Rhodobacter capsulatus SB 1003: one gene and its partner. The protein of the gene in region 2 binds, or shares a complex with, the protein of the main gene of each other region. Links are inferred from orthologs where the notes say so. Each region holds a gene or a part of one and is shown on either strand. Other genes may lie near its edges.

What was found.
Region 1: the proteins of RCAP_RS07385 (region 2) and uvrB are in contact, whole or in part, in a crystal structure (PDB 7EGT), measured with the Thermus thermophilus proteins. The link is inferred for Rhodobacter capsulatus SB 1003 from one-to-one orthologs. Residues at the interface, in WP_096412145.1 of Thermus thermophilus: His654, Arg656, Phe657, Gln666, Asp668, Glu669, Lys680, Arg681, Leu682, Ser683, Lys685, Tyr686, Ala687; in WP_096411307.1 of Thermus thermophilus: Glu23, Leu25, Arg26, Asp27, Gly28, Glu29, Arg30, Phe31, Arg55, Glu326, Asp327, Phe328, Glu379, Ser382, Gln383, His398, Gly400, Arg401.

The regions. Positions count from the first base shown.
Region 1 is NC_014034.1:1,491,175-1,494,417, forward strand. The notes cover bases 162-3,087. They hold uvrB (excinuclease ABC subunit UvrB), read right to left. Parts: upstream 2,754-3,087; coding sequence 570-2,753; downstream 162-569. Other genes in these bases: RCAP_RS06835 (UDP-glucose dehydrogenase family protein), read left to right, coding at 162-560. In the rest of the region: more of RCAP_RS06835, read left to right, coding at 1-161; RCAP_RS06845 (ETC complex I subunit), read left to right, coding at 3,111-3,243. UniProt on the Escherichia coli protein: The UvrABC repair system catalyzes the recognition and processing of DNA lesions. A damage recognition complex composed of 2 UvrA and 2 UvrB subunits scans DNA for abnormalities.
Region 2 is NC_014034.1:1,613,836-1,617,234, reverse strand. What follows is about bases 310-3,391. They hold RCAP_RS07385 (ATP-dependent helicase), read left to right. Parts: upstream 310-612; coding sequence 613-3,171; downstream 3,172-3,391. Other genes in these bases: RCAP_RS07390 (hypothetical protein), read right to left, coding at 310-482. Also shown: more of RCAP_RS07390, read right to left, coding at 1-309; rnd (ribonuclease D), read right to left, coding at 3,398-3,399. UniProt on the Escherichia coli protein: A helicase with DNA-dependent ATPase activity. Unwinds DNA duplexes with 3'-5' polarity. Translocates on single-stranded DNA with 3'-5' polarity. Initiates unwinding more efficiently from a nicked substrate than double-stranded DNA.

The DNA of each region.
Region 1 (3,243 bases), 120 kb from region 2 along the record:
GCAACAAGTTCCTGCATGCGGGGCCGGGCTATGGCGGCTCGTGCTTCCCCAAGGACACCCAGGCCTTGGCGCGGATGGGGCAGGATCATGCCGTGCCGATGCAGATCACCGAGACGGTGATCAAGGTCAATGACGAGGTGAAACGGCGGATGATCGACAAGATCGTCGATCTGTGCGACGGCTCGGTGAATGGAAAAACCATTACCGTTCTGGGGGTTACCTTCAAGCCCAACACAGATGACATGCGCGACGCGCCGTCCTTGACGATCGTGCCCGCGCTGATCGGGGCGGGGGCCAAGGTGCGCGCCGTCGATCCGCAGGGCCTGCGCGAGGCGCAGCAGATGCTGCCCGGCGTGCATTGGATGGACGATGCCTACAAGGCGGTGCAAAAGGCCGATTGTGTCGTGCTTCTGACCGAGTGGAACGAATTCCGTGCCCTCGATCTGAAGAAACTGGCGAAAAAGATGACGACGCCGCGCATGGCCGATCTGCGCAACATCTATTCCGCCAGGGATGCGAAAAAGGCGGGCTTCGAGGGCTATGTCAGCGTCGGCCGCTAGGGCAGGGGGCTAGCGCTTCTTCGGCCCCTTCACCCCGCCGCGCTGCCCCGGCCGCCCGGCGGTGGAGCGGCCCTTGGCCTGGGTCGCGGCCTCGACCGCCTCTTCGACCGCCGATTGCCGCGCCAGCGGATCGTCGGCCACCGCCAGCTCCACCGCTTCGAGCCGCTTCACCTCGTCGCGCAGCCGGGCCGCCTCTTCGAATTCGAGGTTCTCGGCCGCCTTGCGCATCTTCGTGCGCAGGGCCTCCAGATGCGCCGCAAGGTTCGAACCGACCGCCGGCCCCTCCACCTTGGCGGTGACGCGCGCCATGTCGGTGTCGCCCGCCCAAAGCCCGGCCAGCACGTCCTCGACATTCTTGCGCACGGTCTGCGGCGTGATCCCGTGTTCCAGGTTGTAGGCGATCTGCTTTTCGCGCCGCCGGTTGGTTTCGTTCAGCGCCCGTTGCATGGACCCGGTGATGCGGTCGGCATACATGATCACCCGCCCGTCGGCGTTCCGCGCCGCCCGCCCGATGGTCTGGATCAGCGAGGTTTCCGAGCGCAGGAACCCCTCCTTGTCGGCATCGAGAATCGCCACCAGCCCGCATTCGGGAATATCGAGCCCCTCGCGCAGAAGGTTGATGCCGATCAGCACGTCAAAGGCGCCCAGACGCAGATCGCGCAGGATCTCGATCCGCTCGATCGTGTCGATGTCGGAATGCATGTAGCGCACCCGGATGCCCTGTTCGTGCAGATATTCGGTCAGATCCTCGGCCATGCGCTTGGTCAGCGTCGTCACCAGAACGCGCAGCCCCCGCGCCGCGACCTTGCGGATTTCGTCCAGCAGATCATCCACTTGCGTCTCGACCGGGCGGATTTCCACCTCCGGGTCCAAAAGCCCCGTCGGCCGGATCACCTGTTCGGTGAAGACGCCGCCGGTCTGTTCCAGCTCCCAGGGCGCAGGCGTGGCCGAGACGAAGACCGATTGCGGCCGCATCGCATCCCATTCCTCGAATTTCAGCGGCCGGTTGTCCATGCAGGAGGGCAGCCGGAAGCCATGTTCGGCCAGCGTGAACTTGCGCCGGTAGTCGCCGCGATACATGCCGCCGATCTGCGGCACGGTGACGTGGCTTTCATCGGCAAAGACGATGGCGGTGTCGGGGATGAATTCGAACAGCGTCGGCGGCGGCTCGCCCGGGGCGCGGCCGGTCAGATAGCGCGAGTAATTCTCGATGCCGTTGCAGACGCCGGTCGCCTCGAGCATTTCCAGATCGAAGTTGGTGCGCTGTTCCAGCCGTTGCGCCTCGAGCAGCTTGCCCTCGTCATGGAGCTGCTTGAGCCGCTGTGCCAGCTCGATCCGGATCGATTTCGTCGCCTGCTGCAGGGTGGGGCGGCGGGTGACGTAGTGGCTGTTCGCATAGATGCGGATCTGCTGGAAACTGTCGGTCCTGGCGCCGGTGAGCGGGTCGAATTCGATGATCGCCTCCAGCTCCTCGCCGAAGAAGGAAAACCGCCAGGCGCGGTCCTCCAGGTGGGCGGGCCAGAGATCGACGGTGTCGCCCTTGACCCGGAACGAACCGCGCTGAAAGGCGGCATCGAGGCGCTTGTATTGCTGCGCCACCAGATCGGCGAGGAACTTGCGGCTCTCGTACAGGCCGCCGACGCTCAGATCCTGGGTCATCGCCGAATAGGTCTCGACCGAGCCGATGCCATAGATGCAGCTGACCGAGGCGACGATGATCACGTCGTCGCGTTCCAGAAGCGCCCGGGTGGCCGAGTGGCGCATCCGGTCGATCTGTTCGTTGATCATCGATTCCTTCTCGATATAGGTGTCGGTGCGGGCGACATAGGCCTCGGGCTGGTAGTAATCGTAATAGGACACGAAATACTCGACCGCGTTGTCGGGAAAGAAGCCCTTGAATTCGCCGTATAATTGCGCGGCCAGGGTTTTGTTGGGGGCAAGGATGATCGCCGGGCGCTGCGTCGCCTCGATCACCTTGGCCATCGTATAGGTCTTGCCGGTGCCGGTGGCGCCCAAAAGCACCTGATCGCGCTCGCCCGCCAGCACGGCTTTCGAGATCTCCGCAATCGCCGTCGGCTGGTCGCCCGCGGGGGAAAATTCGCTCTTCATCACGAATCGCTTGCCGCCCTCAAGCTTCGGACGGGTCAGAACCTCGGGGCGCGGGGTGGGGCGGTCGGTGTTGTTGTGGGGCATGGGGCCTCCTTGATCCGCCCCAATGTCGGTCCCTTTTCGTTCTCTTTCAAGGGATTGCTGCAGATGTTAAGCGAAGGTTAAGGGGGAGGCGCATTTTTCTGATGGAAAACATGACCTTATGGATAGTTTGTGCTTGCTTTTGCGCGCGGAAGTTCTCATATTGTTCAGGCAAGCAGCGATTGGCTACCGGCCGGGGCACCACCCCCACCCCTCGCTCCCCAAGCCCGGCCGGTAGCACCCCTTCCCGCAGATCCCGAAGCCGCGCCGGATCGGGCCGCTGACGGCACACCATTGTATGCAGAGCTTGAATTTTTCCCCGGATCGGCCTAGGACTGGGGCAAGACAAAGGGGGATCCCATGCGCGCACGCATCTACCAACCGGCCCGCAATGCCATGCAATCCGGTCAGGCGAAAACGAAGCTCTGGCATCTCGATTTCCTGCAGGCGGACGCCCGCAATCTGGACCCGCTGATGGGCTGGACGGGGACGG
Region 2 (3,399 bases):
ACAAAGGCTTCCGCAGCCTGCGCCGTCCCGAAGACGGGCCTCGGGATGATGATCAGCTCTGGTGGCGCTTCCACGAAGACATGGTCCGGCCCCAGACGCACCTGACGGATCGCCTCGGGCGCAAGCAGGCGCGGGGGGCGCCTGCCCATCGTCCAGACCAGACTTTCCCCAAGATCTTCCAGCTGCGCCTCGACCGGCACCGGGATGCGCCGCTTTGCCCGCAACCGCGCCCAAACCGCCAGCACGACAACCGCAAGTCCCAGATGCAAAAGAAAAAACGCCAGCACCTCCAGCAATGCCGCCCCCGATGACGCAGGCCCGCCCAGAGGCAGCACCAGCGGCCAGAACGCCGCAGAGATCAACCAGGTCATCAACAGAAACCGCTGAAACCCGTTCATCCGGTTCGGAAGATGCTCCCACGCAAGCGCATCGGCCCGACGGAGCAGAAAGGAAAACTTCGCGGCGGAGTTCGTCAGCATCATCTCGCCTCCTCCAGAATACCCGGTGCTCTACCTATGGTTGCACGACTTTCGGAACAAAATCAACACGGCCAAAGCGAACAAAAGTCGAACGGACTTGGCTTTGCCGGAACGCAAGCTATAGTGGCGCCCCATGAGCAGTATCCTTGATGATGACGATTTCGGCGGGCTGAGCCTGTCGCAACGCGCCATGATGGCGGCGCGGGGTCCGGTGGGCACGCCCTGGCTCGACGGTCTGAACGACGCGCAGCGGCGGGCGGTGGAGGCGCTGGATGGCCCGGTGCTGATGCTGGCGGGCGCGGGCACCGGCAAGACCAAGGCGCTGACCGCGCGCATCGCGCATCTGATCCATTCCGGCCGCGCCCGCCCGAACGAGGTTCTGGCCGTCACTTTCACCAACAAGGCCGCGCGGGAAATGAAGGACCGCATCGGCCGTCTGATGGGCCAGACGCTCGAAGGCATGCCGTGGCTGGGCACCTTTCACTCGGTCTGCGTCAAGCTTCTGCGCCGTCACGCGGAACTGGTCGGGCTGCGGTCGAACTTCACCATTCTGGACACAGACGACCAGATCCGGTTGCTGAAACAGCTGATCCTGGCCGCGAACATGGATGAAAAGCGCTGGCCCGCGCGGCAATTGGCCGGGCTGATCGACAGCTGGAAGAACCGCGCCTGGACGCCCGAACATGTCCGCGGCGCGGACACCGCGCATTTCGACAACCGCGGCTCCGAGCTTTACGCCGCCTATCAGGACCGGCTGCGCACGCTGAACGCCGTCGATTTCGGCGATCTGCTCTTGCATATGGTGACGATCTTCCAGCGTCACCCCGACGTGCTGCAGCAGTATCAGCGCTGGTTCAGATATATCCTTGTCGACGAATATCAGGACACCAACACCGCGCAATATCTGTGGCTGCGGCTTCTGGCACAGGGGCATCGCAACATCTGCTGCGTCGGCGATGACGACCAGTCGATCTATGGCTGGCGCGGTGCCGAGGTGGGCAATATCCTGCGCTTCGAAAAGGATTTTCCGGGCGCCGTGGTGGTGCGGCTGGAACAGAACTACCGCTCGACCGAACATATTCTGGCCGCCGCGTCCGGTCTGATCGCCGCCAACCGCGACCGGCTGGGCAAGACGCTCTGGACCGCCGACAAGGGCGGCGAAAAGGTTCGGCTGATCGGCCATTGGGACGGCGACGAGGAAGCGCGCTGGATCGGCGAAGAGATCGAGAAATTATATAATGGTTCCCATCCGTTAGCGAAAAACAGAAGGAACACACGGTCAAAGACTCACGAGCAAGAATTCGAACGGCGCGTAAAAAACCAGCTTCCTCCCATGTTGCCAGAGATTCCGCCTGACACTTTGTTGTCAGATCGTCGAATTTTCGGAGACATTCACACGCGAGGATTGCTGCTCAAGCAATATGGATTGGAAGATCGCTCTTCCAATGTGGAAGCTCTCTTTCAATCGTTTATGCTTGGTGAAATCACTATCCTTGTCCGCGCCAGCCATCAGATGCGCGCCTTTGAAGACCGGTTCCTGACCATCGGCCTGCCCTATCGCGTCATCGGCGGCCCGCGGTTCTATGAACGGCAGGAAATCCGCGATGCGATGGCCTATTTCCGCCTGGCCGTGTCGCCCGACGATGATCTGGCCTTCGAGCGGGTGGTGAACCTGCCCAAACGGGGTCTGGGCGACAAGGCGCAGGCGGTGATTCAGACCTGTGCCCGTCAGGCCGAGGCGGGTCTGGTGATGGGCGCGAAAGCGGCGCTGCAACAGGGCGCGATCGGCGGCAAGGCGGCAGGGGCCCTGCGCGCTTTCCTCGACGGAATCGGGCGCTGGCATGCGGCGGTGCTGGAGAATGCCGACCATGTGCGGCTGGCCGAAACCATTCTGGAGGAATCGGGCTATACCGACATGTGGCTGGCCGACAAGACGCCCGAGGCGCCGGGGCGGCTCGAAAACCTGAAGGAACTGGTCAAGGCGCTGGAAAGCTTCGAGAATCTGCAGGGCTTCCTCGAACATGTCGCGCTGATCATGGACAACGACAAGGACCAGTCCGAGGACAAGGTCTCGATCATGACCCTGCATGCGGCGAAGGGGCTGGAATTTCCGGCCGTCTTCCTGCCCGGCTGGGAGGACGGGCTGTTTCCCAGCCAGCGCGCTCTGGACGAGGGCGGGCTGCGCGCGCTCGAGGAAGAGCGGCGGCTGGCTTATGTCGGCATCACCCGGGCCGAGGAGATTTGCACCATCTCCTTCGCGGGCAACCGGCGGGTTTACGGGCAATGGCAGTCGCAGCTGCCCTCGCGCTTCATCGACGAATTGCCCGCCACGCGGGTCGAGGTGCTGACCCCGCCCGGGCTTTACGGCGGCGGCTTCGGCGCGGCGACGCAGACCGGCTTTGGCAGTCTGGAAGCCCGCGCGACCAAGGCCGATGTCTACAATTCCCCGGGCTGGAAACGGATGGAAAGCCGCGCCAGCACGCCGCCGCGGCCCAAGGCGCGCACGGTGACGACGGTGGACAGCCTCGCCTTTGGCGTGGGCGACCGGGTGTTCCACGTCAAATTCGGCTATGGCGAGGTGATCGATCTGGAAGGCGATACCGCCTTGATCGAATTCGACAAGGCCGGGTCGAAACATGTCAAGGCCGGGTTCCTGAAACCCGCCGTCGGGCTGGACGACGTGCCGTTCTGAGCCCCGGTTCGGGCGGATCAGGAAGGGCACTGCCTTTCCCCGCCCGCATCGCAACAGCCGCGGCAAGACCGTTTCCCCAAGCGCAACAAAGGCCTGCGTCCCGCCCCGGCGGCGCGAATGCGCCCGCCGATGGCGGGGCGGGCGCAGGCCGAGGGCCTTTGGGCCCTCGGCGGGCAGGGGGAAATGCTGCGCGGGGCCTCGGCGATGGCCTCGGCCCGATCGGGCGTC